DNA from 4 places in the Sphingobium sp. FG11 genome. Region 1 is predicted to be linked to each of the others. Evidence: predicted binding sites of a transcription regulator. Region 1 holds the regulator's gene; each other region holds the start of a gene.
What was found. Region 1 encodes LexA, which represses DNA repair genes until DNA is damaged. Its sites were predicted from a motif close to GTTCCNCNCTTGTTCT; they were not measured.
Positions count from the first base shown of each region.

Region 2: ACODSN_RS09425 (ATP-dependent helicase) is a predicted target of LexA. The motif match lies at 3,212-3,227, and genes of this name have one in related genera.
Region 3: ACODSN_RS15640 (ImuA family protein) is a predicted target of LexA. The motif match lies at 4,482-4,497, and genes of this name have one in related genera.
Region 4: uvrA (excinuclease ABC subunit UvrA) is a predicted target of LexA. The motif match lies at 4,538-4,553, and genes of this name have one in related genera.

Region 1 covers NZ_JBMDKW010000010.1:67,228-75,290, reverse strand. Annotated here, with positions in the region: gene moaC (cyclic pyranopterin monophosphate synthase MoaC) at 1-178, shown strand, start outside; gene ACODSN_RS10535 (molybdopterin molybdotransferase MoeA) at 175-1,359, shown strand; gene lexA (transcriptional repressor LexA) at 1,447-2,112, shown strand; gene ACODSN_RS10525 (ComEC/Rec2 family competence protein) at 2,109-4,262, opposite strand; gene gltX (glutamate--tRNA ligase) at 4,298-5,785, shown strand; gene ACODSN_RS10515 (citrate synthase) at 5,772-7,058, shown strand; gene ACODSN_RS10510 (DUF1467 family protein) at 7,147-7,416, opposite strand; gene ACODSN_RS10505 (ribonuclease J) at 7,518-8,063, opposite strand, start outside.
Region 2 covers NZ_JBMDKW010000009.1:95-8,157, forward strand. Annotated here, with positions in the region: tRNA gene ACODSN_RS09415 (tRNA-Ala) at 11-86, shown strand; gene ACODSN_RS09420 (HPP family protein) at 119-811, opposite strand; gene ACODSN_RS09425 (ATP-dependent helicase) at 863-3,142, opposite strand; partial or broken gene ACODSN_RS09430 (GFA family protein) at 3,246-3,642, shown strand; gene ACODSN_RS09435 (Fe-S oxidoreductase) at 3,786-4,202, shown strand; gene rsmD (16S rRNA (guanine(966)-N(2))-methyltransferase RsmD) at 4,249-4,785, opposite strand; gene ACODSN_RS09445 (pseudouridine synthase) at 4,782-5,858, opposite strand; gene ACODSN_RS09450 (response regulator) at 6,031-6,474, shown strand; gene ACODSN_RS09455 (AmpG family muropeptide MFS transporter) at 6,553-7,875, shown strand; gene ACODSN_RS09460 (DUF6628 family protein) at 7,863-8,063, opposite strand, start outside.
Region 3 covers NZ_JBMDKW010000025.1:4,303-12,365, forward strand. Annotated here, with positions in the region: gene ACODSN_RS15615 (AAA family ATPase) at 1-824, opposite strand, end outside; gene ACODSN_RS15620 (hypothetical protein) at 821-1,408, opposite strand; gene ACODSN_RS15625 (SIR2 family protein) at 1,405-3,105, opposite strand; gene ACODSN_RS15630 (SOS response-associated peptidase family protein) at 3,190-3,714, opposite strand; gene ACODSN_RS15635 (SOS response-associated peptidase family protein) at 3,774-4,436, shown strand; gene ACODSN_RS15640 (ImuA family protein) at 4,539-5,294, shown strand; gene ACODSN_RS15645 (DUF6504 family protein) at 5,212-7,023, shown strand; gene ACODSN_RS15650 (error-prone DNA polymerase) at 7,023-8,063, shown strand, end outside.
Region 4 covers NZ_JBMDKW010000001.1:281,020-289,082, reverse strand. Annotated here, with positions in the region: gene ACODSN_RS01495 (LytR/AlgR family response regulator transcription factor) at 1-213, shown strand, start outside; gene ACODSN_RS01490 (UrcA family protein) at 289-642, opposite strand; gene ACODSN_RS01485 (phosphotransferase family protein) at 1,135-1,974, opposite strand; gene ACODSN_RS01480 (hypothetical protein) at 2,072-3,508, opposite strand; partial or broken gene ACODSN_RS01475 (hypothetical protein) at 3,911-4,318, opposite strand; gene uvrA (excinuclease ABC subunit UvrA) at 4,598-7,510, shown strand; gene ACODSN_RS01465 (hypothetical protein) at 7,591-8,063, shown strand, end outside.

The DNA.
Region 1 (8,063 bases):
CGCGACCGCGCGGACCGCCGGGCAGACCGGGGTCGAGATGGAGGCGCTGACCGCCGCCAGTATCGCGCTGCTCACCATTTACGACATGGCCAAGGCGCTGGACAAGGGCATGGTCATCGGCGCCGTCCGCCTGCTGGAGAAATCGGGCGGCAAGTCGGGCGACTGGCGCGCGCCATGAGCCTGATCCCGGTGGAGGAGGCGCAGGCCCGCCTGTTGGCGCTCGCTACGCCGCTGCCCAGCGAGAATTTGCCCGCCGCATTGTGCGCCGGGCGCTGGCTGAAGCATGACATCCTGTCCCTGCGCGATCAGCCCTGGGCCGATCTTTCTGCGATGGATGGCTATGCGGTGCGGGCATCGGAATGGCCCGGCCCGTGGACTATCGCAGGGACCAGCGCCGCCGGTGGCGAGGCTCCTGCGCCGCTTGGACCCGGCGCCGCCTGCCGCATTTTCACCGGCGCACCATTGCCGGACGGGGCCGATGCCATCCTGATCCAGGAAAATGCGCGGCTGGAGGGCGGAGCCTTGGCGGCCCTCGGCGAGGCCCTCCCGCCCGCTCGGCATGTTCGGCCCGCGGGATCGGATTTCCGCCAGGGCGATATATTGCTGCCGGCAGGCGCGCTGCTCGGCCCGGCGCGGATCGCGCTCGCCGTGCTGGCCGGGCATGGCAACCTGCCGGTGGGCGGAAAACCGCGCATCGCTTTGCTGTCGACGGGCGATGAACTGACCCCGCCCGGCGCGCCCACCCCGCCCGGCCGCCTGCCCGGCTCAAACGGCCCGATGCTGGCGGCCATGCTCGTCGCGCTGCCATGCGAGATCACCGACCTGGGCATCATAGGCGACGATCTCGCCGCGCAAACCGACGCTTTCGCGCGCGCGGCCGGAGCGGACATCATCATATCGACCGGCGGCGCGTCGGTGGGCGATCACGATCTTGTCCGTCCCGCGCTGCTGGCGGCGGGAGGGACGCTCGACTTCTGGAAGATCCGTATGCGGCCCGGAAAGCCGCTAATGGCCGGGACGATCGGAAACGCCATATTCCTGGGACTGCCCGGCAACCCTGTATCGGCCTTCGTCACGGCGACGCTTTTCCTGCTCCCGCTGATCCGCCATATGGCCGGCGCCAGTGATCCGAAACCGCGCACCACTAAAGCGTTTTTAGGCTCCGCCCTTCCGGCTACCGGCGAGCGTGACGAATATCTGCGTGCCTTCCAGAGCGACTCAGGCGTCGTTTCGGTTACGTCGCAGGACAGCGCGGCCGTAGCCTCGCTTGCCGCTGCGGACTGCCTCATCCAGCGACCGGCCGGATCGCCTCCGGCCAAGGCGGGCGACGGCGTAACGATCCTTCCCTTCACGCCCTGAACACGGAGCCGGGTCGTCAGCCGATGCTTGACTCGCCCCATTTCGTTTCCTATGTGTTCTCTATCCGTTCCATGGAGGACAAGTGGCATGTTGACGCCAAAGCAGCAGGAATTGCTCAACTTCATTCACACCCGACTCGAAGAGGGCGGCGTGTCTCCTTCGTTCGAGGAGATGAAGGACGCGCTCGACCTGCGTTCCAAGTCCGGCATCCATCGTCTCATCAACGCGCTGGAGGAACGCGGCTTCATTCGTCGCCTGCCCAATCGGGCGCGCGCGCTCGAAGTGCTGAAATTTCCTGAGGCGGTCGGTCGCGGCGCAAAGCTTCCTTCCAAGCCTCATCCCGCGCCCATGCTGCCGGTCGCCGCCAACGACGTGATCGAAATCCCCCTGCACGGGCGAATCGCGGCCGGCGTGCCGATCGAGGCGATGGAAGGGCAGACCATGCTCTCTGTTCCCGCCGCTCTGCTCGGCACGGGCGATCATTATGCGCTGGAAGTATCGGGCGACTCGATGATGGAGGCGGGTATTCTGGACGGCGATTTCGCACTGATCCAGCGCACCGATGTGGCGCGCGACGGACAGATTGTGGTCGCTTTGATCGACGAACAGGAAGCGACGCTCAAATATTTCCGGCGCGAAGGACCCAAGGTCCGGCTCGACCCGGCCAACAGCGCCTATGAGCCGCAAATCTACGCGTCCGGCCAGGTACGGATTCAGGGCAAGCTCGCCGGACTGCTGCGTCGCTATAATTAAGGTGCAGGCAGGGAATGTGATCGCGGACGGCGGCGGCTTAAGGGCGTCGCCGGCACCCACGGATGGGCATCACCGGGCACACGCACCGTTCGGATGGTCGCATCGTCGAGGTCGATGGCCAGTCCGCCGGTTTGGCTCAGCAAGGCGCGATCCGCTTTCAACCAGCGCGGTCGACACCAATAGGGCAGGCGGCGATTGCTCAGGATAATATCCGCCGCCGCGCAATCGCGCTGCATCGTCGCACGGTCGATCAGCACATCGCTGCGCGTGAACAGCACCCGCCAGCGCCGCTCGCCCGCCATCATATTGAGCGCGCAGATATCCAACGAGCAACGCGCCTGCGGCAATGCGGCGATCGCCGTGAGTTCACCGCCAAAACCAGCGCTTTCCGACAGCGTATCGCGCACATAATCGCCCGCCCGCTCGCGCAGCATCGCCATGCCGCCATCGGCCGTCCGCACCGCGACATGGCCACCATCTCCCGTCACCACTATGTCGGACGGAGAGGTGGAAGCAATCGCGATCAGGCCGGGCACAATCGGCAACAGCCCGATCCAGCGCCAGCGTGTGCGCCACAGCAGCACCCACAGCCCCCCCATCACCATGACCCCGAACAACCAGACCGGCGTTGCGGGTGCGAGCATCACCGCCATCGGACTGGCCGCAACGCCATGGGCGATAAACAGCAGAAACCGCAACGCCTGCGCCGTCAGCCACCAGGCCGGAGCGCCCAGCCCGCCCATGTCGAGCAGAAGGGCCAACGCCTCCAGCGGCATCACCACGAAAGTCGTCAGCGGAATCGCGATCAGATTGGCGAACGACCCGAGCAATCCCGCCTTGTGAAAATGGAACAACGCGATCGGCGCCAGCACCAGTTCGACCGCAAAGCCGGTTGCGAGCAGCGCGAACAGCGCGCGTCCAATCCGGCGCGGCGCATTTTCATCGCGTCCGGCGACAAACGCCCGATAACGCGGATGCTCGCCCAGTGCGACGATCGCGATCACGGCGGCAAAACTCATCTGAAAGCTAGGGCCGACCAGCGCTTCGGGCCATAGTGCCAGCACGACGATCGCGCCCGCCGCGACCAGCCGCAGCGTGATCGCATCGCGCCCCAGCGCCAGTCCGCCCAGCACCAGCAGCGCGGCGACACAGGACCGCACCGTCGGCACCTCCGCCCCCGTCAGCAACGTATAGCCGATGCCCGCGAGTGCGCCGCCCGCCGCCGCTATCATCATCAGCGGCAAGCCGAGCGCGGCACGCCGACTGAGCGCCATGATCCGCAGCAACAGGAAAATCACTGCCCCGATCAGCGCCGTCACATGCAGGCCGCTGATCGATAGCAAATGGGCGAGGCCGCTGCGCCGCATCGCGTTCGCATCCTCCTCCGCGATCGATCCCTGATCGCCGGTGGCGAGCGCCAGCGCGATGCCAGCCGACGGTCCCTCGATCTGCCCGCGAATATGCGCTGCCAACCGCGCGCGCAGGCCTGGCCCAATGGTTGCGGGGCGCAGCATCTCAACCGGCTTCAGCGCCTTGCCCGTCGCCCCGATCCCCAGAAAATAGGCGCGCCGGGCAAAATCATAGCCACCCGGCACGCTGGCCGGGGCAGGCGGCATCAATCGGACGCGAAAGCGGATACGCGCGCCCTCCCCAAGCCCATCGGGAATGTCGGCCGCCGCGATATTGACCCGGATCGTCGTCGGCAGGGCCGGATCACCCACCGGCCGCACCAGCACGCGGACGATTCCCTGCGCTGGCACCTCGTTCACCGACCGCACCTCGCCTGTGACCTGCGTAAACAGGGCGCGCGCCAATGGCGGCTCCCCCACCAGCATCGACTTGCCCCACACGAGCAGGCATCCGGCACAGGCCAGCAGCCCCCCCGCGACCATGATATGCCGCAAGCGCATCCCCGCAGGCAGCATGACGCCGCCACAAACCACCCCCAGCGCACCGCATGCAAAGCCCAGCCAGCCCCCGCGATCAGGCAGCAGGAACCATGCGGCGATACCGATTCCCAGCGCCACGGGCGCCCACAAGCCAATCTGTTCGCGCTCGACCTCCAGCCACTGTTCCACCCGCGCCGTGCCGCGCAAGGCAAGCGCCCGCACGCCGATGGGAACGGAGGTTTGTCGTGGCTGAAAAGCCATGCTAGGGGGCGTCGCATCCATGGTCTGAACGGTGAATGTCGGGGAATATCCGAGTGAGTGCAACGGGATTGAACAAGCCGGTCGTGACCCGTTTCGCGCCATCGCCGACCGGCTATCTGCATATTGGCGGCGCGCGCACAGCCCTGTTCAACTGGCTGTTCGCCCGGCACCATGGCGGCAAGTTCCTGCTGCGGATCGAGGATACCGATCGCGCCCGCTCCACCGACGACGCCGTCGCCGCGATCTTCGACGGTCTCGACTGGCTCGGGCTTGGCGGCGATGAAGAGCCGGTGTTCCAGTTTGCGCGGACCCCGCGCCATGCTGAAATCGCCAATCAGTTGCTGGAGGGCGGCCACGCCTATCGCTGTTACGCGACTCCGCAAGAACTCGCCGCCCTGCGCGAAGAACAGCGCGCCGCCAAACAGCCGATGCGCTATGATGGCCGCTGGCGCGATCGCGACCCGGCGGAGGCGCCCGACGGCGCACCCTTCGTCATCCGTATCAAGGCGCCCCGCACCGGCGAGACGGTGATCGAGGACGCGGTGCAGGGCCGCGTCGTCGTGCAGAATGCCGAACTGGACGACATGATCCTGCTGCGGTCGGACGGCACGCCCACCTACATGCTGGCCGTGGTGGTGGACGATCATGACATGGGCGTTACCCACGTCATTCGCGGCGACGATCATCTGAACAACGCTTTTCGCCAACTGGCCATCATCAGGGCAATGGGCTGGGAAGAGCCGGTCTATGCCCACATCCCGCTGATCCACGGATCGGATGGGGCCAAGCTTTCCAAGCGTCACGGCGCGCTGGGGGTCGATGCCTATCGTGACGAGATGGGGATGCTGCCCGAAGCGGTCATCAACTATCTGTTGCGCCTCGGCTGGGGCCATGGCGACGAAGAGATCATCAGCCGGGACCGCGCCGTCGAACTGTTCGACATTGGCGGCGTCGGCCGATCGCCGTCGCGCTTCGACATCAAGAAGCTCGAAAATCTGAACGGCCATTATCTGCGAGAAGCGGATGATGCACGGCTCGCGGCACTGGTGGCTCCGCGCGTCGCGACCCGGCTCGACCGTTCGCTGCCCGCCGACGGCAAGGCTCTGCTGACGCTGGCGATGCCATCGCTCAAGCCCAGGGCCAAGACGCTTAACGAAATTGCCGAGGGCGCCGAATTTTTGTTCAAAAATTGCCCCTTGGATTTTGACGAGAAGGCATCGGCTCTGCTAGACGACTCCGCGCGCGCGCTGCTGGGGACGACGGCCGACGCTCTTGCCATCGTTCAATCCTGGACGGTCGAAGCGATCGAATACGCAATACGCTGCGTGGCGGAGGATGCCGGTCTGGGACTGGGCAAGGTGGCGCAGCCTTTGCGGGCGGCGCTGACGGGGCGTACGACGTCCCCTGGAATTTTCGATGTGCTTTTCCTTTTGGGGAAAGAGGAAAGCTTGAATCGGCTGAAGAGCGCCATGCGGCCCTCGTCGGTCGAGGGCAGTAAGGGAGAACATGATGTCCGAAACTAATGTCACGGTGACCGTAGGGGAACAGGCGAAGGATTATGCAGTGCTGAGCGGCACTGTAGGACCCCAGGTCATTGATATTCGTAAGTTATACGCGAATACTGGCATGTTCACCTATGATCCCGGCTTCACCTCGACCGCTAGCTGCGATTCCGGCCTCACCTATATTGACGGTGACGAAGGCGTCCTGCTGCACCGCGGCTATCCCATCGGCCAGCTGGCCGAACAGTCGAGCTTCATGGAAGTCAGCTACCTGCTGCTGAACGGCGAACTGCCTTCCAAGGCGCAACTCGACGACTTCACCTATACGATCACGCGGCACACAATGGTCAACGAACAGTTGACGACCTTCTACCGTGGTTTCCGTCGCGATGCGCACCCCATGGCGATCATGTGCGGCGTGGTCGGCGCGCTGTCGTCCTTCTATCACGACTCCACCGACATCAACGATCCCGACCAGCGCCGGATCGCGAGCCATCGCCTGATCGCGAAAATGCCGACGATCGCCGCCATGGCGTATAAATATTCGGTGGGTCAGCCTTTCCTGTATCCGCGCAACGACCTGTCCTACACCGCGAATTTCCTGCGCATGACCTTTGGCGTGCCCGCCGAGGAATATGAGCCGGATCCGGTGATCGTGGACGCGATGGACAAGATTTTCATCCTCCACGCCGATCACGAACAGAATGCGTCGACCTCGACCGTACGCCTGGCCGGTTCGTCGGGCGCGAACCCCTTCGCCTGCATCGCGGCTGGCATCGCCTGCCTCTGGGGTCCTGCCCATGGCGGCGCGAACGAGGCTGCGCTCAACATGCTGCGCGAAATCGGGACCGTCGATCGCATTCCGGAATATATCGCCCGCGCCAAGAATAAGGACGATCCGTTCCGCCTGATGGGCTTTGGCCATCGCGTCTATAAAAATTACGATCCGCGCGCGACCGTGATGCAGAAGACGGCGGAAGATGTGCTCAAGACGATGGGCGTTACCGATCCGGTGTTCGACGTTGCGCGGGAACTGGAGAAGATCGCACTTAGCGATCCATACTTCATCGAAAAGAAGCTGTTCCCGAATGTCGATTTCTATTCGGGCGTGATCCTGTCGGCGATCGGCTTCCCGACGGAAATGTTCACCGTGTTGTTCGCGCTCGCCCGCACCGTTGGCTGGGTCGCGCAGTGGAACGAAATGATTTCGGACCCAGCGCAGAAAATCGGCCGTCCGCGTCAGTTGTATACTGGCCCTGCCCAGCGCGACTATGTGCCGGTGGCGCAGCGCTGAGCGCACTGCCGATCAAAAAAACGGCGCCTTCGGGCGCCGTTTTTCGTTGTGACTGATGAAGCCGCAGCCAGCCTGCCTATACCGGGTTTCAATCCGCCAGATGATATCCCGGCAGATAGTCGACCGTGATCCATCCCTCGACATAATTGGCATAATATAGGCCGAACAGGATGGTCGAAATGATCGTTGCGCGGATGATCACTTTGCCAGGCTGAAAATTGCTGGGCGCGCTGTCCGCCTGCCCTTTCAGCAATGCCTCGCCCGTTTCGTCGGGCGTACGAATGCCGAAAGGCAGGACGATAAAGGCGCTGATCGTCCAGAACAGCAAATAAATGGCGAGGATCGCATACCAGTTCATGAAGGGTGCCCCTAAACAGGATGGCGCGCCAATTGAAGCGAAACTCGCGCGTCCGACCGAAACTTGCCGCGATTTAATCCGGGCAAGCTTCGGCCATGTTCTTAAGCGCGGACCAGCAGCACATCTACGATCGGCTTCTTGCCAGTCCAGCGGGTCGCGGCGCGGCGCACCGCCAGCCTCACCCGCTCGCGCAGCGCCTCATCCTCCAGCGATCCCTTGCCCACCGCACCGGCAGCATCGGCTGCCGCCTCGGTCAGAAACGCGTCCTTATCTTCCTCGACCGGCACGCCCAGCGTTCGCAGCGCAGGCTTGCCGATCAGCTTGCCCTTGCTATCGACGGCGACCGCCACACTGATCTGCCCATGCAGCCCGACCTTGCGCCGCTCGTTCATGGTCGAACCGTCGGCCGGAAGGATGACATCGCCGTCCAGCACCAGCCGGCCCGTGGCCTGATGACCGATAATCGCCGCCCGGCCCGGCGCCAGCCGCAGCAAGTCGCCATTGGACTGGACCACCGCCTGACCGATCCCACTGGAAAGGCCCAGCCGCGCCTGCTCGGCCATATGTCGTCGCTCCCCATGCACGGGCAGCAAAATCTCTGGCCGGATCCAGCCGTACATCGCTTCCAGTTCGGGGCGGCCGGGATG
Region 2 (8,063 bases), on a different contig from region 1:
CCGCAATCACGGGGCCTTAGCTCAGCTGGGAGAGCGCCTGCATGGCATGCAGGAGGTCAGCGGTTCGATCCCGCTAGGCTCCACCAATCGTCCCCTGAAATCGCTGTTCGGTGATGTTTCATACTGGCCCCGCGCCCCTTTTCATGGCGTGGAGTTCTGCGCGCGACAGCAGCAGGTCGAGATCCTCCCGGCTGATGTCGAAACTTTCGTGCATATCCGCCAGCGCGGCGTCGATATCCTGCGCATGGAAGCCCGGCGCTTGCTGAACCTTTTCCATTGGAGCCGGGTCGATGTGTGGCCGATGCGGGTAAGAGCGGCCCGTCATCTGGTGGAAGAACATGCCGAGTGACACGAGCGCGATGGAATTGATCCCGACCGGCGCGAAGGCGAAGGCATAACCGGCGGCATGAATGCCCTGACTGCCGATCACGGCGGTAAGCGCCGCAGCCCCTCCCGGCGGATGAAGGCAGCGGCATAGCGACATCAGCAGGATCGCGCCGCCCACGGCCAGCCCCGCCGCGATCGCCGGCGACGGCACGAACTGGAAGGCGGCCACACCGACGAGCGTGGAAATCATATTTCCGCCCACGACCGACCAGGGCTGCGCCAGTGGGCTGGATGGCACGGCAAAGATCAACACTGCCGACGCACCGAGCGGGGCGACGATAATCGGCAAATCCATCGCCGCCAGCGGCAGTTCGGCGCAAACGACTATGGTGAGCGCAATGCAGATTATAGCGCCCACCGCGCCGACGATCCGTTCAACAGGACGCGCGCCGGCCAGCAGCGGTTTGAAAAGTCGATAAGGCATGGCGCGTCTTTACCGCGGCCGGAGGGGAAAGCGACCCTTAAGCAGCACGCCTCAGTCCGGCACCGACACGAAACTGTCCATGACCCGCTTGCGTCCGGCGGTTTCGAAATCGATCTCCAGCTTGTTGCCTTCGATCTCCGCCACCTGGCCATAACCGAATTTCTGGTGAAAGACGCGCAGGCCCACGCTCATATCGTCGCGGCCCTTATTGCCGAGCGATACCGCCGATGCCCGCGCCTCCACGATGCGAACGGGATCGCGGCTGAACTGGCCGGATTGTTTGGCGCGCTGCCAGCCCGGACCGCGCCCGTCGCCGCGCTGCACATCGGCGAAGGGGTCGGCCCGTTCCGACCAGTTGGCGCGCCACAGCGACGCGCCCCCCGTCATGCTGCTTTCCTCCTCTACATGCTCGGGCGGCAATTCACCAACGAAGCGCGACGGGATGGAACTGGTCCACTGACCATAAATGCGTCGATTGGCGGCGTGCAGGATGATGCAGGTGCGCCGCGCGCGGGTGATCGCGACATAGGCGAGCCGCCGTTCTTCCTCCAGACTGTTGAGGCCGCCTTCGTCCAGCGCGCGCTGTGACGGGAATATGCCTTCCTCCCAGCCAGCGAGGAATACCGTACCGAATTCCAGCCCCTTGGCGGCGTGGATCGTCATGATCGTGATCTTGCGCTCGTCCTGCTGCGCTTCATTGTCCATGACGAGGCTGACATGCTCCAGGAATGCGCCCAGCGTGTCATATTCTTCCATGGCGCGCGCCAGTTCGGACAGGTTTTCCAGCCGCCCCGCGCTTTCGGTGGTGCGATCGGCCTGAAGCATGGCGGTATAGCCGCTTTCGTCCAGTATCTGCCGGGCGAGTTCGGCGTGCAGCAACTGGCCCGCCCGGTCGCGCCAGCGCGCGAGATCGCCGATGAAAGCACCTAGCGCCCGGCGGGCTTGCGGGGTCAACTCGTCCGTATCGAGGATGCGCGCGGCGGCCAGCGCCAGCGGAATGCCTTCCGCGCGGGCGAGCCGATGCAGCTTTTCCACGGCCTTGTCGCCAAGACCTCGCTTCGGGACATTGACGATACGTTCGAATGCCAAATCGTCGGCGGGCTGATTCACCAGCCGCAGATAGGCAAGCGCATCGCGGATTTCGGCCCGCTCGTAGAAGCGGAAGCCGCCGATGATGCGATAGGGCAAGCCGATCTGGATGAAGCGGTCCTCGAACTCGCGGGTCTGGTGCTGCGCGCGGACGAGAATGGCGATATCGTCCAGCGATCCGCCCTTGCGCTGGATCGCTTCGATCTCCTCGCTGACGCGGCGCGCTTCCTCCGGCCCGTCCCATACGCCGAGCACGCGCACTTTCTCGCCGACGTCAATCTCGGTCCACAGCGACTTGCCAAGCCGTCCGCCATTTACGGCGATCACGCCCGATGCGGCGCCTAATATATGGGGGGTCGATCGATAATTCTGCTCCAGCCGCACGATCGTGGCACCCGGAAAATCCTTCTCGAACCGCAGGATGTTGGCGACCTCAGCCCCTCGCCAGCTATAGATCGACTGGTCGTCGTCGCCGACGCAGCAGATATTCTTCCGGGTCTGCGCGAGCAGGCGCAACCAGAGATACTGGCTGGAGTTGGTGTCCTGATATTCGTCGACCATGATGTAGCGGAAGCGCTGCTGATACTGTTCCAGCACGTCGCGATGCTGCTTTAATATCGTGAGAACATGCAGCAACAAGTCGCCGAAATCGCAGGCATTCACCTCGCGCAGTCGCGCCTGATAGGCTGCGTAGAGCTTCTGCCCCTTGCCATTGGCATAGCCTTCGCTTTCGCCCGCGCCGATCTCCTGTGGAGTCAGACCCTTATTCTTCCACTGGTCGATCAGGCCCCCCAGTTGCCGCGCTGGCCAGCGCTTTTCGTCGATGCCCTCCGCCTGGATCAATTGCTTCATCAGGCGCAACTGATCGTCGGTGTCGAGGATCGTGAAATTTGAGTGCAGGCCGACCAGTTCGGCATGGCGGCGCAGCATCTTTGCGGCGATGGCGTGAAACGTGCCAAGCCATGGCATGCCCTCGACCGCAGGGCCGATCATTCGCCCCACACGTTCGCGCATTTCCCGCGCCGCTTTGTTGGTGAAGGTGACGGCCAGAATCTCGGACGGATAGGCACGCCGTGTCGCGACCAGATGGGCGAGGCGGGCCGTAAGTGCCGCCGTCTTGCCCGTGCCGGCACCGGCGAGCACGAGCACCGGCCCCTCGGTCGTCAGCACAGCATCCCGTTGAGGCGCGTTCAGCCCCCGGAGATAGGATGGTTCGTCGGCGGGGGGCGTGTCACGGGTCATTGCTGAACAACTAGGAAGGGGCAGGGACGGGGGCAAGGCCGTCGCGCTTGCCGTGAAGTCATTTCTATGAGAACAAAAAGAGAATCACGCAAGGAGGAAGATCATGGTCTCGGGTCGATGCCGGTGCGGCGCCATCCATTATGTGGCGGAGGGCGATCCCGTCCATAGCACGCTCTGTCATTGTTCGGATTGCCGCAGAAGCGCAGGCGCACCCGATGGTGGGCTGGGCGCTGTTTTCCAACGATCAGCTTAGGATCACGGGCACGCCAGTGAGTTTCCAATCGTCGGATAATGTGATCCGGCAGTTTTGCGGCACGTGCGGGACGGGCCTGTTCTACAGGAACGAGGCGATTTTTCCCGATATGGTCGATGTTCAGACAGGAACGCTCGATCACCCGTCCGCTCTGCCGCCACAGGCTCATATACAAATGGCCGAAGCGCCAGCATGGATGGCTGGAGTGCATGAACTTCCGAAATTTGATCGCTATCCGTCCGGCTGAGAATCGCTTTTCCTTCTTCGATTGACGGCGCGCTGGCAACGTTTCGTCGTGCGGAGCGGAACGGCTACGGGATGCCGCCGGTTCTGCATTCGCCGCATTCCACCGGAATGTAACGGGTCGATAAAAGAAGGAAGGATATTCCAATGAAATCCATCATGCTGGCTAGCGCTGCCCTGCTGACATTTTCCGCCGGGCTGACTGGCATCGCAGTTGCGCAGGATGCCCCCGCAGCCGCAACCGCCGCGCAGCCACCAATGGGCACTTCGCCAGCGCCCTCCGGTGAAACTATGCAGCCGAATCCAGCAGCACCAGCGGCTGCGGACCCCAATGCCGGGCAGCCTACAGGAGCCGTACCGGCGGATACCGGCATGATGCCCGCGCCTGCCGACGCGGCCAAGGATCCTGCCGCTCCAGTGGGCAGTTCAGCCAATCCGGTCACTGTTGGCGGCAATGTGACACCGCCCCCGACCGAGGCGAAAGACTATCCGGTTTGCAGCAAGACTGTTCAGGATAGCTGCATCAATCCCGGCGAAGCACATCGGAAATCGCGCCGCCATTGATCTTGTGCGCCCTGCAAAGCACTTCGCGTTGCAGGGCGCGTCTTTATTATTCTGTTCGCAAAAGCGTCAGCCGCGCTTTGCCGACGTCCCGGACGACGTCCACTGCAAAGCCTTTGACCACGATGTCCTCGCGGCAGTCTGTTTCGATGCTGATCCAGCTTGCCGGTCCTGTCCAGCCGAGGCGCGACAGTTTGTCGAGAGCAACCGCCCCTGCGCCCGTGCCATAGGGCGGGTCCATGAAGATAAGGTCGAGCGGCTTGGGGCAGCTTCCGAGTGACAGTACGCTGGACGCGCGGATGTCCGGTCGGATGCCCAGCTTATCGCCATTGGTGCGGATCGCGTCGATCGCCGCTTTGTCCTGCTCCACGAACAGGCAGGAGGCAGCGCCCCTAGATAGCGCTTCCAATCCGAGCGCGCCCGATCCAGCGAAAAAGTCGCCGACCGACAATCCCTCGAACGAACCAAGTCGGCTGACGAGCATCGAAAACAGCGTTTCGCGCGTACGATCGGCCGTGGGTCGGGTGGCGTCGCCCTTTGGCGCGACGAGCGGACGGCCGCGCCACTGCCCGGCGATGATCCTCACGACTTGCCCTTCAGGCTGGCGCGGAACTGGTCGAGATCGTGCGGGCGCACCTCCTCCACTTTTCCGGCGGCGAGATCGCCCAGCAGAAACGGACCATAGCTGGTGCGGATCAGGCGATTGACCTGAAGCCCCATATGTTCGAGCACGCGGCGAACTTCCCGGTTCTTGCCCTCGGTCAGCGTCATTTCGATCCACTGGTTGCGGCCGGTGCGCCGCTCCAGATTGGCCTCAATCGGGCCATAGCGCATGCCGTCAATCTCGATGCCGTCGAACAAATCCTCCAGTTGCTGCTGGCTGACCTCTCCAAAGGCGCGGGCGCGGTAAGTACGCGGGATGCCGGTCGACGGCAGTTCCATCTGCCGCTTGAAGCCACCATCGGTGGTCAGCAGCAACAGCCCCTCGGTCGTCATGTCGAGCCGGCCGATGGGGATGACGCGGGGCAGATCGTCGGGCAAGCGATCGTATATCGTCGGGCGACCCTGCGGATCGCGCTCGGCGGTCAGATAGCCGGAAGGTTTGTGAAACAGGAAAAGCCGCGTCGGCGCGGGCGCGTCGATAGCGACGCCATCGACGGCGACGCCATAAAGCGAGGCGAGCAGGGTGGCAGGGGTTTCCACGGTGACGCCGTTCAGGGTCACGCGGCCTTCTTCGATCATCCGTTCAACCTCGCGGCGGGATGCGACGCCAGCGCGGGCGAGCAGCTTGGCGATGCGCTGCGGTTCGCCCTTGCCATCGGCGCTGGCCGCGGCGCGTGCGGGATGCGGATTGGCCGGAGAGGCGGGCGCGACCCCCTTCTTCCTGAAGGCGGGTTTCCGTACATAAGGGCGGGCGTTGTCGGGATTTGCCGCCGCTGGCCGGGGCGCACCGGGGCGTCGCGGATCGGGCTTCCCACCGCGCGCGTCCTGCCGCTCCGACCTTTCGCCCTCAGTCTTTGCACTGGCCTTTCCTGCCTGGAACCCGCTGGCACCGGGTCTTGCGCTGCCCGATCCCGGACCTCTAGCTGGGCCACCCGGACGTTTCGGGCCGCCCGGTCCGGTCCGACGAGGCGGTCCTGATTTTTTTGGCGGTTCCAACGGGCAATTCCTTTTTGTGGGGACTGGCTCTCCCTATATCAGCGGGTGCCAGTAACAGGCCGAAATGCGCCGCCACCGCGCTCGTGCGAGGAAAGCGGCGTCCTCGCCGGGCAACCGGAAAGGGGAGCACGGCGTTTAGCGGTTGCATGGCGCAAAGAGGGCGGATCGGCAAATGTTTTTCGGGCGGTTGAGAGGGGCTGGGCGCAAGGCGATCCACAGCATATTGGTGGTGGAAGATGAGCCATTGGTCGCCTTCGACAATGAACATGCACTGGAGCAGGCGGGTTTTCGCATCGCCGCCACGGTCGAGGATTATGACCATGCGGTTGCCGTTATCGAAACGGGGGGAGTGGACCTGATCGTTGCGGATGTGCATTTGCATGGCGAAAAGACCGGGATCGACCTGGCCCGGCATGCCGGGCAACATGGCCTGCCGGTGCTGTTCGTGACCGGCGCTTGCCCGGCCCATGCGCGCGATCTGGCGATGGGGTGCCTGTCCAAGCCCTACGCCCCGCGCGATCTGGTCGGCGCGATCAATCTGGTCGACGCCGTGTTGCGCGGCGGCGCCCGCCCCCGCGCTCCGGCCGGCTTCCATTTGTTCGCCGACGCCCGCTGATCCGCCGCACGACGGCTTGTCACCGCCGCGTTTGCTCATATGGTGGCCGCCTGAATCGCCACCGGGGGAATGGGCAGAATGACCGACGCCGTAACGGGCCGCTCCGGCTGGCTGCATGCCGTGAAGCCCTATGTCGAAAAAGCGCCGCTTGCGGCCTTTTTCCTCGGCATATCCTCGGGATTTCCCTATGCGATGATCGGCGCGACGCTGACGACGCGGCTCGCGCAGGATGGCATCGACAAGAAGGCTGTGACGGCGTTCACGCTGGCGTTCCTTGTCTACAATCTCAAATTTCTATGGGCCTGGGTGGTGGACGGCGTTCATCTGCCGTTGCTCGGGCGGCTGGGTCAGCGGGTGTCCTGGCTTGTGCTGGCGGGCGCGCTTGTGATGGTCGCAGTCGTCAATCTGGCGCTGGTCGATCCTAAAGCGGGCCTATTGCAGACGGCCTATGCCGCGATCCTCGTCGGGATTGCCGGTGCGACTCTCGATATCGTGATCGACGCCTATCGCATCGAAATGCTGAAGCCCGAACAACTCGGCGTCGGTTCAGGCATGTCGCAATATGGCTGGCGAATTGGTTCGGTTGCGGCGGGCGGGCTGGCGCTGGTGCTGGCGGCGCGGGTCGGTTGGTCGAGCGCCTATATGGCCTGCGCGCTATTCGCTCTACCGGCGATGCTGACCGGACTGATGTTGGGCGAGCCGGAGCGGCGGCGGGAGCCGTCGGCGCGACAAGGCATGGGGGAAGTGTGGCAGTCGATCGTGGGGCCGCTCGCCGAATTTTTTCAGCGTCGCGGTGCATTTCTGGTGCTGCTGTTCATCTTGCTGCACAAGATCGGTGATACGCTCGCCAATCTGACGTTCCGCCTGCTTTTCAACGACATGGGCTATAGCAATGACGAGATCGCGATCTACGATATCGGCATCGGTTTCTGGGCCTATCTGATCGGCATCTTCATTGGCGGCATCCTTTACGCCCGGATGGGCATGAAGCGGTCCGTCCTTCTCAGCCTTTTGCTCATGGGCATTTCCAACCTCAGTTTTGCGGCGCTGGCTGCCTCTGGCCATAGCAATTGGGGCATGGCGGGCGCAATCGGGTTCGAGAATGTCGCGAGCGGCATCGGCGGCGTCACCGTGGTCGCCTATTTCTCCGCCCTGTGCGACCTGCGCTTCACGGCGGCGCAATATGCGCTCATTTCGGCCGCCGCCAGCATCGTCGGCCGGTTCCTGACCGGCACGACCGCTGGCGCAATGATCGAGCGATTTGGCTATGTGCAATTTTACTTGCTGACGACCGTCATCGCTTTGCCGGGCATCTTGCTATTCTGGCTGATGATGCGCGCGGGCCTGATCGACGCAAGTGTCGGCACGGCGGCGACGCAGGAGGGCGATCAGCCCGCGTAGAGATCAAGCGGGCGGCCCAGATCGGCATGGGCCTGCGCCACCGCTTGCATGCAGGTGAGCGCGCCCAGCGCATGGTCGTTGCCCAGCAGCACGCTGACATGGTCATAGGCGACGCGCGGATCGCGCAACGCTTCGCCACTCGCGCGCATCATCAGCGCTTCATCGGCGGTCATGCGCGAACAGCAGCA
Region 3 (8,063 bases), on a different contig from region 1:
CGCCAACGATCGCCAAGCCCGCGAAGCTCGGATCGCGCGCTGGTCAATTCAGCCAGGCGGCTATCTTGGCTGTATGCTTCGCTGACCGATGCTCGGAGAGACGCAAGGTCTGTCGCGTCGGTCACGACATTGGGCGCGTTCTCGCCAACGATTTCGAGAAGCGTCGCGTTGAGGCTGGCGAGGCGCGTTTCGACAGAGGCCGCAGTCTCGCGTATCAGGCGTTCGCTCTTGTCGACGTCCTGTTTGAGCGAGGTTTCCAGCGCTTCGAGCCGTCGATAGTCCGGTGCGATCTTTCGCACCCGCGTGACGTTGAACGCGGGGTCGAGACCGTCAACGAGCGCATCCAGGGGATCGAGGCCGAGCAGTTCCTTGACGAACAGCGTTAGCGGCGAGGTGCTACTGGTCTTCTGATCATCGTAGATTTCAAGCAGGCGGCCGAGCGTGGCCTGGGGAAGGTAGCAGCGTTCCGCGAAGAATTTCCCGCGGTTAAGGTCGAGCAAGGCTGTCGGATTGTAGTGGGTGTCGCTGAAATCCAGCGCTCCGTCCGTTCGCCCGTTCTCAATCAGCGGAGCGGTTGTGGTAAGAGCGATCGAGCCACCGCCGGTGTCGAGCGTGGTAAGATAGCGGCGATAGCCTTCGCCATCGGTTGCCAAGTGGGCGATCTTACCCGTGAGACCAAGTTCGAGAGCCGAGAGCACGCTGGTCTTGCCCATGCCATTCGTGCCGTGAATGAGCACGACCTGCGCGTCGAGCGGGATGACGACCTTACCGCGAAGACTTCTGAAATTCTCTATGACGAGGCTCTTGAGACGCGGTCCGTTCACTCTGCATCTCCCTCATCGTCGAGGATCGCGTTCGCCGTCTCGGTGATCTCGTCAGCGAGCACTTCCTCCACGGCATCCTTGCCGCGCGGTGCGGCCTCAACGAGCGCCTCCATCAAAGGACCCTTGGCGGCAGCCGGGGCAACCTTCCGCAGGTCCGCCTCCCAATCGAGCATCGTATCGACTGCCGGCGGCTGTGTGAGCGGTAGGAGCACGGCCAGCCAATCGCGAACGGCGTCATCGGCATCAGGACCGGCGGGTGAGCCGACGGGAAGGACCCGGCAAACCTTGCTGATCGTCTGGACCGTATTTGAGCGGGGCTGTCCGACCGTGAGCACCGCCGTTACGGGGCGTTTGGAATGCAGCACGTCGAGCGCTCGTGTCAACGCGAGGAGCTTGCGGATGACTGCTTCGTCAGCGGTATCGCCTTTGACCTCAATGACGATCACGAGATCATTCGCACGGTCGCCAGCGACCAACGCGTGCGTGAAGTCGAACGTCTGCGTGCCCACCTTAAAGGGACGCGGGAGCGGGCGATATCCGCCCTCGGTGGTCAAAATCTCGACGACGCGATCGCTCGTGCTCATAGTCCGACCTCGCCGCGAAAGTTTTCGCGCAGCTCGTCGAGATCAGCCGCGTTGCCGAGCATAGGGCCGAACGCAACATATCGCGGCCCGGACGATCCGCTTCGCCAGGAGCCGCTCGGGCTACGCTGTTGACGCGGCGTTACGTCGCCCGAGCATATCACAACGGCGTCGTTATCGGTCTCGTCGAACGCGCCGCAGTCTAGCAGGTTGTTGATTGTCACGTCATTGGCCGCAAGGAACACCCGCGCGCTTGTAGCCGAGGTGGACAGTCGTAGCGCACCCGAGCGCGGATCGGTCGGATCATCCACCGAACTCGCCCAGGCGCTGCCCTCGTCGAGACCGATCAATCCCAGCGCAACGGCAGCTTCCCGCTGTCCTGAACTTTGCAGCGCCAGCTTGCCCTTCATCTGATTTGCGGGCTGATCGGCAATCGAGAAGTATGGCTGGATGCCGACTGCGCTTGCGCCGTTCTGCAGCTGATGGCGCGCGCGTGCCATGCCCGACGCGATAGTTCGGGCAAAACCAATATAGTCCGCATTCCCGGCCTCGGCAGCGCGATCTCGCAACGCCTTCAGCCCGGTCACGATCGCTGCCTGGGCGGCATCATCGAGGTTGGGCGCAGGTGCGTCGCTCGCAAGCACGGCCAGTTTGGCGGTCAAGACATTGAGCAGCAGCGCTAGAAGGAGTGGCTTGGCATAAGCCTGTAGCCGTGCCGCCTCGCAGATGTCGTCGCGATGCGCTTCATATTCTTGCTGACCGTAGACGACGATCAGCAGATCGCGTTGGTCGTCGCCGATCTTGTCCGCGGAAATGACGATGGGTGTGGGAGCGTTGGTCCACTTCCAGCCGGCTTGCTGGTTCATCTTGGCGAAGAGATGTTTGATGTTCTCATCCTGCGCCGACATGCCGATCATCAACGTGCGTTTGGCCTGGACGAGAGCGCCGAGCTGATCGCGGGCGATTGTGAAGCGATTGTCGGCGTTCCAGCCCGTGATCTGGGCCGAGCGCGCTACCAGGAGCGGGCGGTATTCATTTTCTTCGGCAATCGCCCGCAAGGCGCAGCCATGAAATTTGAAGAGCCGTGCGGCTGCGGCAGGGTTGCGAAGGTCCTCACCGGTTACTGTGATACGGTAGAAGCTCTCATCATGGCCGAGCTCGCGAATGGCGGCTTCGAGCAGTCCGTCCCAATTGGCCGTTGCCAGATCGGTCACGGTACCTTCGAGTGCCAACATGCCGATCGCCAGATGCTCGGCATCCGCTTCCTGCGCGGCAAAGGTATTCTCGAAATCCAGGCCTACCCACAAAAGATAATCGAGCGGTTCGCCATCGACCTCCACCGACAGAACCGCGGAATATTGGTTCCACAGGCGCCCGAGTAAGGTGTTGATGCAACCCCAGCTGGCGGCAGGCACGGCGTAGTCGATCTGGGCCTTCTCCGCTGCATCGAGCCCGGCTTTGTCGATCACGGCTTCGATAGCTTGCCTGAAGCGGCACGCAGGATCGGCGGTTACTTGAGAGCGCAAAAACTCAAGAAGCTTCGCGAGAACGCCGTCCAGGCCGATAACGCGTCCCCGGGAAATTCCCGAGCCCAGCCACAGGGCATAGGAGCCTTGGACGAACCCATCCGAGACGGCGGCATAGTCACCGTCCAGAAGCCCCAAAGTTTCTTTGATCGAAATCGAAGCAGCGCTCGGCAACGCGGTCCCCCTCCAGCGTATCTGTTACGCTATGCGCGTTGGCGACCATTCGCTACCAGTTCTTATCCTCAACATAAATTGGGCCTACAGAGCGAGCCGCGCTTGTCGCTTTCCCCGCCTTCCGACCTCCTCGACGAAGAACGCATGCGGAGGTGGCGTCACCAGCAGCTGTCCTTCCGGCATGGTGGCATCAAGCCAATCCATGACCTGCCGGCGCAGGATGATCGCACCGTGCCGATCCTGATAGTGCGAGACCTCGGCGTTGGCGGCGACCGTGATGATGCGGAATGCCAGCGGCCAACCCGCCATCGCGGGCTCCCACACGCCGGCAAGGTAGAAGAAATTGCCGTCGTCGAGCGTGACCCGGTAATCCTTCTTGCCGACCTTCATGCGAAATTCCGAGGCCGGGATCAGGCAGCGCTGTGACGGAAAGGTCTGACCCTCCGATCGCACGAAACGATATTCGACGCCCGCGCTGAACCGGGGGTTGGATCCCCAATGCGCGTTGACGACTTCCTTCTTGCCCGAGCCGTCGGGCTTGTATCGAATGATCGGGCGAAGGGTGCCTTCCGCCGCATCCGAGTCGAACGGGGTTGCAGTGGTGCTCATGTTGAGAACATAACTGGAACAGACAAGAGTCGCAAGGATCAGGGGCTGCCGGCAGGTCGATGTGTAACGACTACCGTCTTGAGATCGAGATCGCCTCGATCATGGAGGACTTCGACGATCTCGAAATCAATATCGAGACGCCCGAAGGCGTGCCCGACGACAATCCGCGCGCCGACATCCGCATGACCGAGACCGCGCCGATCGTGCGCGCGGTCGAACAGCCACCCGGCAATTATCGCGCGGTCGGCGAACTCGTGAACCGGCGCTGGAGCTGGCCGGGCAAGAAAGGGCCGGTCTATAATCTGCGCAGCGAGGGATTCGGTGGGAAGCTGCCAGATCTCAGCGTCAATCGCTGCCTCGTGCTGTGCGATGGCTTCTACGAATTCACCGATCCTGCTGTGCCGCGTCCCAAAGACAACCGGCTCGATAAATGGCTGTTCGAGATGAACGACCATCGCTGGTTCTGCATGGCGGGCATCTGGCAGCATGATCCCAAGGTCGGCGAGGCCTTCTCGCTGCTGACCATGGATGCCGGCGACGACATCAAGCCCTATCACCACCGCCAGATCATTCCGCTGACCCGCGACCAATGGGCGGACTGGCTGAATCCGGACGTTCCGTCTGCCGAAGTGCTCAAATATCTGCCGGCCGGCATGCTCGGAGTGACCCAGGTCTGGCCGCCGTCGACAGACCAGCCCGAACAGCCCACGCTCGCGCTTTGATGTTCCCGTCATCGCAAGCCGCTTGACGAACCGGCATGACTCATTGGAACATAAGAGGAACAAGTGAGTCGATGCTGACCGATGCCCGCACCTTCATCCGCCATGCCTCGGCCCCCGGCCGAGATGCTCGCCGCGCTTCGCGCCGAGATGGCGGCTGCGCGCGCGACACGCGGTAGCGCGCTCGGCTTCGGCCTGCCGGAAATCGATGCACGGCTTGCCGATCATGGCCTCGACAGCGGCGGACTGCATGAGATCGCTGCCGCCTCGGCCAGCCTCAATGATGATGCGGCCGCCCGGCTGTTCATGGCGGGGATCGCGGCACGCTTCGCCGACCAGCCCGGCTTCACCGTGCTGTGGGCGGTCACGGTGTTCGACCTCTATGCACCCGGTCTCGAACAGGTCGGGCTAGGCCCTGACAAGGTTCTCTACGCCCAAGGCCGCAAGGATATGGAAGTGCTTGCCATGGCCGAGGATGGGCTGCGCGATGGGTCGCTCGCCTGCGTGATCGCCGAGGTGAAGGTCGCCGACATGACCGCCACCCGCCGCCTCCAGCTCGCAGCTTCGGACGGGAGGACGCCGATGCTGCTCTATCGCAGCCGCCGTTCGCGCGACCGCTGCCCATTGTCCATGCCATCGTCGGCCATGACGCGCTGGCGGATCGGCTGTGCCGCCTCGGCGCGGCTGCCCTGGCCGGGCGTCGGCCGACCGCACTGGCAGGTCGAACTCGCCCGCCAGCGCGGCGGCGAACCTTTTTCCCTCGAACTGGAGGCGTGCGATGCTACGGGTCGCCTCGCTCTTCCTGCCGCAGCTCCCGATCGAGCGGTTGCGCAGGAACGAGCGGTCAGCCACGCCGCCTGACGGGCGAACGGCGGCCGGGCCGCGCTTCGAAGAGCCGATCGACGACGATCCGGGCGCCTGCTCGGTCCCACGCGGCGGTGGCTGGCGTCCCGGCGCACGCTGGGCGCGGGATGGCGCGCTTGGCCGCCGCCCGGCGCAGTCCGATATCGATGCCATGCCGGCGCACCAGCGCCCGACCATGCGCGAAATGGGTCGGCGCAGCGAACATGCCGAGCATCCGTTTCGGGCGATGCGCTCCGATGACGGCAACCCGCCAGCGATGACCGCTGCCCCGACCTGGGCGACGCTATGGGGCACGCCGACCGTGCTGGTCACCCACACGGGTCAGAAGGATGTGATCACCGCTGCCTGCCCGCAGGCGCTCGAACTCGGCCTGCGCCCCGGCATGGCAGCAGCCCATGCCCGCGCACTGGTCGCCGATCTCGACGTCCGCGATGCGGAGCACGAGGCCGATCGCGCGCTGCTCGATCGGCTTGCGCTTCACGCCGCAAGGCAGTGGACTCCGTCGGCCGCCGTCTCCGGTCCCGATGGTCTGTGGTTCGACCTCACCGGCACGACGCACCTGTTCGGTGGTGAGGATCGCTTCTGCCGCCGGCTGCTCGCCTTCCTGAAGCGGCTTGGCTTCACCGCACGAATCGCGGTCGCCGGCACCCCCGGCGCGGCGCACGCGCTTGCCCGGTATGGCGGCAATCCGATCGTACTGCTCGGCAGCGGCAAGGAAGCCCAGGCGATCGCCGATCTGCCGCTGTCCGCGCTGCGGCTCGAACCGGAGGCGCTCGTTGCGGCGGCAAGGTTCGGTCTGGAGCGGATCGCCGATCTCTATCCGATGCCGCGCGGTCCGCTCGCGCGGCGGCTCGGCCTGCGGACGGTCGAGCGGCTCGATCAGGTACGGGGATTGGTGGCCGAACCGATCATTCCGGTCGTGCCGACCGATGCACCGATGGTGACGCGCCGCCTGCTTGAACCGATCGGCACGCCCGAGAGCATCGCGCAGGTGATCGGCGATCTGGTCGAGGATCTCGTGATCGAGCTGCGCACGCGTGGCCTCGGCGCGCGCACGGTCCTGCTCACCGCCGACCGCGTCGATGGCGAGGCGCAGCGGCTCGGGGTCGGCGCCTCGCGTGCGACCCGCGACGACCGGCATCTCAAGCGCATGTTCGCGCTCAAGATGGCCGAACTCGATCCCGGCCTCGGCATCGAGGCGATGCATCTGGTGGTGCCGCATCATGAGCCGCTCGGCGCACAGGCAGCCGGCGCGCTGCTCGAAGCCTCGGGCAAGGCGCGCGACCTTGCGCCGCTCGTCGACCAGCTCGGCACGCGGGCCGGTGCCTCGGCGCTGTTCCGCATCACCGCCCAGGAAAGCGATGTCCCCGAACGCGCGATGCAGCGCGTGGCCCCGCTCACGGCAACAAGGGGCTGGCCGGGATGGAAGCGTCCGGTGTGCCTCCTCAAGCGCCCGGAGCCGCTGTCGAATGTGATCGCGCTCCTGCCCGACCATCCGCCGCGCCGGTTCACCTGGCGGCGACAGAGCTATCGCGTGGTGGCCGGTGACGGACCCGAGCGTGTCCATGGCGAGTGGTGGCGCAACGCGCGCGAGATGTGGGCGGTACGCGACTATTTCCGGGTCGAGGCGGAGGGCGGCGCACGCTTCTGGCTGTTCCGCCGTGGCGACGGTGTCGAGGAGGCGACGGGCGATCTCAGCTGGTACATGCACGGGATGTTCGGCTGATGGCGATCCCGAGCACGACCTACGTAGAACTACAGGTCGCGAGCCATTTCTCGTTCCTGCGCGGCGCGTCGTCGCCGGAGGAACTGTTCGCCGCGGCGGCGCTGCTCGGTCACAGCGCCATGGGCCTCGCCGACTGGAATACGGTCGCGGGCGTGGTGCGCGGGTGGGATGGCCAGAAAACCACCGGCGTCCGCATGATCGCTGGTGCGCGCGTCGAACTTACGGATGGTCGCGCGCTGCTCCTCTATCCGCGATCCCGCACGGCCTGGTCGCGGCTCACGCGGCTGCTCTCGATCGGCAAGGGCCGCGGCGGCAAGGGCAAGTGCATTCTCGGATGGGTCGATGTCACCGCCCATGCCGACGACATGGTCGGCATCCTGCTGCCCGACATGCCCGACGAAACCACCGCCACCCATTTGCGCGACCTGCGCGATGTATTCGGCGCGCGCGGGTTCTGCGCGCTGTCGCTACGCCGCCGCCCGGACGATGCCGAACGGCTGCACCGGCTCGATGCCATGACGCGCGCGGCCGGTGTTCGCAGCGTCGCCACGGGCGATATCCTCTATCACAGCGCCGAACGCCGCCCGCTGCAGAATGTCGTGAGCGCGATCCGCGAGAAATGCACGATCGACGAACTTGGTTTTCGGCGCGAACGGTTCATGGACCGTGACCTGAAGTCACCGGCGGAGATGGAGCGCCGTTTTGCCGCGTTTCCCGACGCGATCCAGGCCAGCGCCGACATCGCGGCGCAGTGCACCTTCGATCTCGGGGAGATCCAGTATCAATATCCCTATGAGCAGGTGATCGAGGGTCGGACCGCTCAGGAAGCGCTTGTCGCACTGACCGAAGAAGCGGCGACGGCCAAGTTCGCCGACGGCATCCCGCAGCGCTACCGCGATCAGATCGACCATGAGCTGACCCTGATCGGCCAGCTTGGCTACGCCCCCTATTTCCTGACGGTGAACTCGATCGTCGCGGAAAGCCGGCGGCGCGGAATCCTGTGCCAGGGGCGTGGGAGCGCCGCCAACAGTTGCGTCTGC
Region 4 (8,063 bases), on a different contig from region 1:
TATTTGCTGCACCAGACGATCAGCGCGCTCGAAAACCGCCTGAACCCGCAGAATTTCGTCCGCCTGCACCGCTCGCACATCGTCCGGCGCGATCATATCGACCGGCTGAGGCACGATGGCAGCGGCGTGTGGTTCGCCTGCCTCACCAGCGGCGGCGAAATCCGCATCGGCCGCACCTTCCTCGCCAACGCGCGGGCGATGACCGGGCGTTAGGCGGATCGCGGGCCGGCTTACACGCAAAAAAGGGGACGGCTCATCACCGCCCCCCCTTTCTCCAACTCGCGCGGATCAGTGCGCCATCGCGACCTTGGCGTCCGTGTCCTTCACGGCCAGACGCTCGCCGCGCTCAGCCGCCGCGACCGCCGCCGCCACCGGCGCCCGCACATGCGCGAGCGCGCCGGAACGGCACTTCTGGATCGCATTCGCCGGCTCGGCCGCACACACTTTGCGCGCCGCCTGGAAAAGCCGACCGCGCAGTTCGCGCTGGTCCGCCTTGCTGGCGAGGTTGAGGTCGCCATAGCGCACCTCGAAATTCTGGCCATTGGAAATGAAGCGTTCGGCGCTGGCTGCCGACAGCGGCAACAGCGCGCCCGCGCTCAGCAGGGCGATCGGGGTGATGAAGGCATATAGGGGGCGGAACATGACGGGTCTCCTCAAATGATATTCTTGATCGGATCGCCCGGACAATCGGAGCGGTCTGACGGGTGATGCCGGGCGGGCTGCGCCCTCTGCCTGGCCTTTTTAGGTGACGGTGTGGTGACGCGCCCGCGCGCTTCGATCGGCGGCGGCATTGGTCGGCCAACGACGCGGCGGCCGATGAAAGGTCCACCACCGCCGACGAACGGCATAAACTAAGGTCGATATCCCCTCTTCAAGCCGCCGCGCCGTAAGGGAAACCGTGTCGAGCAGCAAGCGCCCGAACGCAAAAACGCCCCCGGCGCAAGGGGGCTGCCGGGGGCGAATCCGGATGCTGTCGGGGGCACCGGACCGGGGTCGGGACGATGGTGTGTCCGACGGATCGGAACGGCCTTCATCTCCATGGCGCCGTACTAGCAGCGCCGCCGTCCCCGCTCATCCTCCGTTCGACAATCCGCCCGCGCCCGGCGTCGAACGCCCCGCCGCGACGACCAACCGTCAAATCGTGTCGGCCAACGACATGTCCTGCGCCAAGGGCGGCAACCCCGCCTGCGCCAGCGCCTTGTCCAGATAGGCGTCGAACGCCTCGTCTCCCGATGCGGGGCGATGCCGCTTCCACGCCAGCCCGACCAGCCCGCGCCAGGCCGCCAGCGACTCCCGCTCCATCCGCGTGTCGGCCCGGTAGCGGCGCGCATAATAAGCGGCAGCCCGGTCAAGGGCGACCGCCTTCCACCCGCCAGGCGCGCCCACCGCCCCGAAACGCATCAGCATTTCGGTGCGAACCACATCGGCGGCGGGCGCGGCGCGCGCCGCCCGCGACCAGTCGATCACGGCCAGGCCATCCGGCGTCACGATCAGATTGGCCGGATGCAAATCGCCATGCGACAGAAGGTTCGGCTCGATCAGCTGGTCCAGCCGGTCCAGCGCCGCCGCGCGCAGCCGCTCGCCGACCGGCGCCATCTCGATATCCCCCGCCAATATCTCCTTGCGGCTCCGCAGCAAAGATGCCGTCTGCCGGTGAATACGCGCATGCAGCCGCGCCATTTCCCGCAAACCCCAGGCCAGCCGGTCGGGCCGCCGCCGCATATATTGCAACAGGTTGGGACCCGCGATCTCGGTATAGACGATCCCCTGCCGCCCCGCCTGCTCACGCCGTTCGACTGCCCGCGCAACCGGCAGCCCGGTCTCCTGCACGGCCTGCGCGATTGCATATTCCCGCTCGACGATCTGCACGCCGACACCGTCATGAAACAACTTGAGCACCAGCCCGCCTGCCAGCCGAAACACCTCCGCGCTCGCGCCCCGCGCGATGAAGGTGGATGGATCGGGCAAGCTCATCCCCCCGCCTCTGCCGCACCGGCACAGGCTTGGCCAGCGCTTTTACGGGTTGATGCCGGTGGGCGCCGTCCAGCCGTGACGGCTGGACGGCATATCGTCACCAGCCGAAGGTCATCCCGACCCTGCCACCCGTCGAGCCCTTGACAGTCGATCCGGCAAAGCCGCCGCTGACCCAGACATGGTCGCTCATCCGCGCAACAGCCGCACCGGAAAAGCCCTGCTCGCCTCGATAGGTCGCAAGGTTGAACGACACCGCGATCGTGGTGTCAGGCGGCATCATCGTTCCGCCCAGCGCCATGGCGGCGGCGATACCGCCATTGGCCCCCTTCAACTCCTTCTTGATGCCAACGATCTGTCGCTCGACTCCGCTGACCCGGCCGCCAAGACCGGAAAGCTCGCCCACATCGAGCGCTGCCGTTGCCAGGTTTCCTGCGGCATCCGTGGTGACCAAACCGATCGCACCCGATTGCGCCGCCCGGCTGGCGGACGAAGCGATGCCTGCGGTCCGATAGGTTGATGTACCGGAACCCATCACGATCTGGCCATCGCGCACGGTCGTCACATTGTCGCCGATCGCGACCGAATTGGCATATCCGGCCACTGCGCCGTTGCCGATCGCCAGACTGCCGTTGCCGATCGCCGAACTGCCGTTGCCCAGCGCCACAGCACCGTTGCCGGTGGCCGTATTATCCGCGCCGATCGCCACCGCGCCGGTCCCGGTTGCAACATTAGGATCGCCGATCGCCACCGCGCCGTTGCCGCTCGCCCGGTTGGCATAGCCGACCGAAACCGATGCGCCATTGGTCGCCTGCGCGCCGGAGCCGATGGCGACGGAATTGACGCCGCTCGCTACTGGAGCAGCGCCGCCCGTGCCCCCGTTCACCGCGAAATTGGCGGTGCGGGCAGCGGTTGCGTCCGCCGTCGCCTTAGCGGTGTTGGCGGTGTCGACAATACCGTTGGCGACGGTCAGCGCCTGCGTGGCGTCGGTGCTGGCATTGGCCACCCGTGACAGCGCCAGATTGGCCGCATCCTTGGCCTCAATGCTGGTCGTGATCGCGGTGTCGGCCTTGCCATTGGCGGTATCGGCGGTCGATTGAGCAGTGGCGGCAGCGCTCGCCGCATTGGTCGCCGTCGTCTGCGCAGTCGCGGCATTAGCCAGCGCCGTATTCGCGGTGCCCTGCGCCGTTGCCGCATTGGCGATGGCCGTATGGGCGGTCCCCTGTGCGGTTGCGGCGTTGGCGAGCGCCGTATCCGCAGTCGCCTGCGCTGCCGTAGCGTTCGCATTGGCAGCCTGCGCTGATCCGGTCACAGTCGCCAGCCCCGCCAGCGCGGCGTCCGCCTTGCCATTGGCGGTATCGGCCGTGCCCTGCGCATTGGCGGCGGCGGTTACAGCGGTGTTCGCGGTATTCTGCGCATTGGCGGCAGCACTCACAGCACCATCAGCCGTCAATTGAGCAGCGCCAGCCTTCGCGAAGGCATTGTCAGCAGTTGCTTGCGCCGTCGCAGCATTGGCAAGTGCCGTATTGGCGGTCAATTGCCCCGCATTTGCGCTGGCCATAGCGTCGTCAGCGCTCTTATTCGCCAAAGCTGCCTCAGCGATCGCACTGCCAGCTAATGCTTTTGCGTCATTGGCATTGATCCAAGCTTGATTAGCGGTATCCTGCGCTACTCCCGCACTATTTTTTGCAGCTAGTGCATTTGTAGCTACTATGCCCAATTGAGAAACATTAACAGCGTCATAAGCCTCGGTGCCCGCAGCTACATTCGTAAGCTGGCGCTGAAATCCGGGATCGAACATGCCCACTCCCGGCGTACCAAATGACACCGAATTAGCTCTATCTGCGAAAGATCCTGCACCTATTGCAACATTATTCTCATAAATTGTATGGGCACCATGTCCTATCGCTATACTGTCACGACCATCGGTATATGCATAGCTGCCCAAGGCAACACTCTGTTCTCCGTTGGCCCAAGCGTTATTTCCCACTGCAACGGTATTGTTCCAGACAGCAGATGCCGAATTCCCTATGGCAGTAGCTCCGAACAGATTCGCTCTGCTATTTGTACCGATTGCGGTTTGCCCACCGCCTGAGTCAATTAAACTTCCCGTATTGGCGCCTTTGCCGATAGCTATAGAACCATCTTCAATTGCGCTCGCTCCATTACCGAGCGCCGTTGTATTTGCTGCCGATGCTATTGCCCCTTTACCGCATTCAGTGGATTGGGCGCCAGCCCCCTCATTGCACTCCACCGTATCGTCCGCCCACGCCGCATTCGCCGCGCCCAGAGCAAGCACACTGATCCCCGCCGCGAAAGCGTGCAGCGCATTGAACTTCTTTGTCATGCAAAAATCCCCCCTATGAAATGCGGGGAATGGACGACCGAGTACGACGCACCCGAATCGATCCAACCTTCTCCCCCACATCATCGTTAAGCGGCGCTTGATGAATCGAAAAGCCTGTTTCCAACGGAGTTATTCTTCGCGCCCGGCACCCTTCTCTTTCCGGCCCGGCCTCTTATCTCCGAATATTCGGCGCGGCTAAAACCCTTGCTCACGCCTCGCCGAACAAATAAAGAACGGACATATGAGCCTTACCCACATCCCAAAGCAGAGGTTTACCGAATGCTGACCCACATCAGCGTCCGCGGCGCGCGCGAGCACAATCTCAAGGGCGTCGACGTCGATCTGCCGCGCGACTCCCTCATCGTCATCACCGGCCTGTCCGGCTCCGGCAAATCCTCCCTCGCCTTCGACACCATCTATGCCGAAGGGCAGCGCCGCTATGTGGAGAGCCTCTCCGCCTATGCGCGTCAGTTTCTGGAGATGATGCAGAAGCCCGATGTCGAACATATCGAGGGCCTGTCCCCCGCCATCTCCATCGAGCAGAAAACCACCAGCCGCAATCCGCGCTCGACCGTCGCGACCGTCACCGAAATCTACGACTATATGCGGCTTCTGTGGGCGCGCGTCGGCATCCCCTATTCGCCCGTCACCGGCCTGCCGATCAGCGCGCAGACGGTCAGCCAGATGGTCGATCGCGTGATGCTCCTGCCGCAAGGCACGCGCTTCTACCTGCTCGCGCCCGTCGTGCGCGGCCGCAAGGGCGAATATCGCAAGGAACTCGCCGAATGGCAGCGCGCCGGCTACACCCGCGTCCGCATCGACGGCGAACTTTACGATATCGAGGACGCCCCCGCGCTCGACAAGAAATATAAGCATGACATCGAAGTCGTGGTCGATCGGCTCGCGGTCGAAGCCGACATGGCCACCCGCCTCGCCGACAGTTTCGAACAGGCGCTGAAACTCGCCGATGGCCTGGCCTTCATCGATCTGGCGGATGGCGTCGTCCCCGGCCGCGAAGAAGAGGCCGCGCCCGACAAGAAGATGAAAGGCGCCGGCATCCCCGCCAACCGCATCGTCTTTTCCGAAAAATTCGCCTGCCCCGTCAGCGGCTTCACGATCGCGGAGATCGAGCCGCGCCTCTTCTCCTTCAACGCCCCGATGGGCGCGTGCCCCGCCTGCGACGGCCTCGGCGAAAAACAGTTGTTCGACCCGGAGCTGGTCGTCCCCAACGAGGCCCTGTCGCTCAAAAAGGGCGCGGTCGTCCCCTGGGCCAAATCCAACCCGCCAAGCCCCTATTATATGCAGGTGCTCGGCAGCCTCGCCAAAGAGTTCGGCTTCTCGCTCGACACCCCCTGGACCGACCTCCCCGCCGACGTCCATCACATCATCCTCCACGGAACGGGCGGCAAGCCGGTCACGCTCAAATTCATGGACGGCCGCAAAAGCTACGAGGTCAAGAAAGCGTTCGAGGGCGTCATCGGCAACCTCAACCGCCGCCTGCTCCAGACCGAATCCGCCTGGATGCGCGAGGAACTCTCCAAATATCAGCGCGCCCAGCCCTGCGAAACCTGCCACGGCGCACGCCTCAAGCCCGAAGCGCTCGCCGTCAAGATCGCAGGCGAAGACATTTCCCTCTCCACCCGCCGCTCCGTGGTGGATGCGCTCGCCTTCTTCACCGCGATGCCCGATCACCTGACCGAGCAGCAGAACCAGATCGCCCGCGCCATCCTCAAGGAAATCGTCGAGCGCCTCGGCTTCCTCAACAATGTCGGCCTCGACTATCTGAACCTCGACCGCACCAGCGGCACCCTGTCGGGCGGCGAATCCCAGCGCATCCGCCTCGCCTCCCAGATCGGCAGCGGCCTGTCCGGCGTCCTCTACGTCCTCGACGAACCCAGCATCGGCCTGCATCAGCGCGACAATGACCGGCTGCTCGTCACGCTCAAACGCCTGCGCGACCTCGGCAACAGCGTCATCGTCGTGGAGCATGACGAGGATGCGATCCGCCACGCCGACTATATCGTGGATATGGGTCCGGGCGCGGGCGTCCATGGCGGCCAGATCGTCGCGCAGGGCACGCTGCAACAAATCCTCAAGGCCAAGGACAGCCTCACCGCCGACTATCTCAACGGCACCCGCCGCATCGACGTGCCGCCCAAGCGCCGCAAGGGCAATGGCAAGAAGATCACCGTCCACAACGCCCGCGCCAACAATCTGCGCGGCGTCACGGCCTCCATCCCGCTCGGCACCTTCACCTGCATCACCGGCGTCTCCGGCTCGGGCAAGTCCAGCTTCACCATCGACACGCTCTACGCCGCCAGCGCCCGCGCGCTCAACGGCGCGCGCATCCTCGCCGGCGCGCATGACAAGGTGACGGGCCTCGAACATTGCGACAAGGTGATCGACATCGACCAGTCGCCCATCGGCCGCACCCCCCGCTCCAACCCGGCGACCTATACCGGCGCCTTCACCAACATCCGCGACTGGTTCGCGGGCCTGCCCGAAGCGCAGGCGCGCGGCTACAAGCCCGGCCGCTTTTCGTTCAACGTCAAGGGCGGCCGCTGCGAAGCCTGCACCGGCGACGGTCTGCTCAAGATCGAGATGCACTTCCTCCCCGACGTCTACGTCACCTGCGACGTGTGCCACGGCGCGCGCTACAATCGCGAAACGCTGGAGGTGAAATTCAAGGGCCACTCGATCGCCGACATTCTCGACATGACGGTCGAGGACGCGGTGGAATTCTTCAAGGCCGTCCCCCCGATCCGCGACAAGATGGCGATGCTCGCCGAAGTCGGCCTCGGCTATGTCAAGGTCGGCCAGCAGGCGACGACCCTGTCCGGCGGCGAAGCCCAGCGCGTCAAACTCGCCAAGGAACTCGCCCGCCGCGCCACCGGCCAGACCCTCTACATCCTCGACGAACCCACCACCGGCCTGCATTTCGAGGACGTCCGCAAGTTATTGGAGGTCCTCCACGCGCTGGTCGAACAGGGCAACAGCGTGGTAGTGATCGAACATAATCTCGACGTCATCAAGACCGCCGACTGGATCATCGACATGGGGCCGGAGGGCGGCGTCAAGGGCGGCGAGGTTGTGGCGGAAGGCACGCCGGAGAAGGTCGCGAAGGAGCCGCGGTCATTTACGGGGCATTATCTCGCGCCGCTGTTGGGGTTGGAGAGTGTGGCGGCGGAGTGATGCTATGAAATTGCCAACACTTGTGATTTACTCGTAATAGGCAAGTCGATGCGAATAGGCGTAAATGGGAGGGCAATTTCTTGGAAGATCAGCAAAGCGCAGTCGAAGCCGTTGAGGTATTGGAAAAAGAGAATTCCGATGCAGGTGCAGAAGCACCCCACGATTCCGCCGCGTCCCCTACCAAGGAATTCATTCAACCTAAGGCAGTAGGCAAACCTAGCTCTGCTAAGAAAACGCCAAAGATCGCGCAAAAAACTAAAGCTGCCGCTGTTACTTCTAAGTCAAAATCGATGCAGCCGGCCGTATCCAATCCAAAGCAAACGGCACAACCAAAAACAGCTCCAGCACCTTGGACGTTCCCAAAAAACTCGTTAGAAGACACGTTATTAGTTGTCCGCGCGATCGAAGAGCAAAATGGCGGAAATCCGATGAAATCGGATATGCTTGTTAAAGCTGTGGGATTTAATACGGTAAATGATTGGCGCTATTTGGAATTATTACGATCGTCAAATCAGTATGGTATTGTTGAAGGAAGTGGTCGCCATGCGACTGT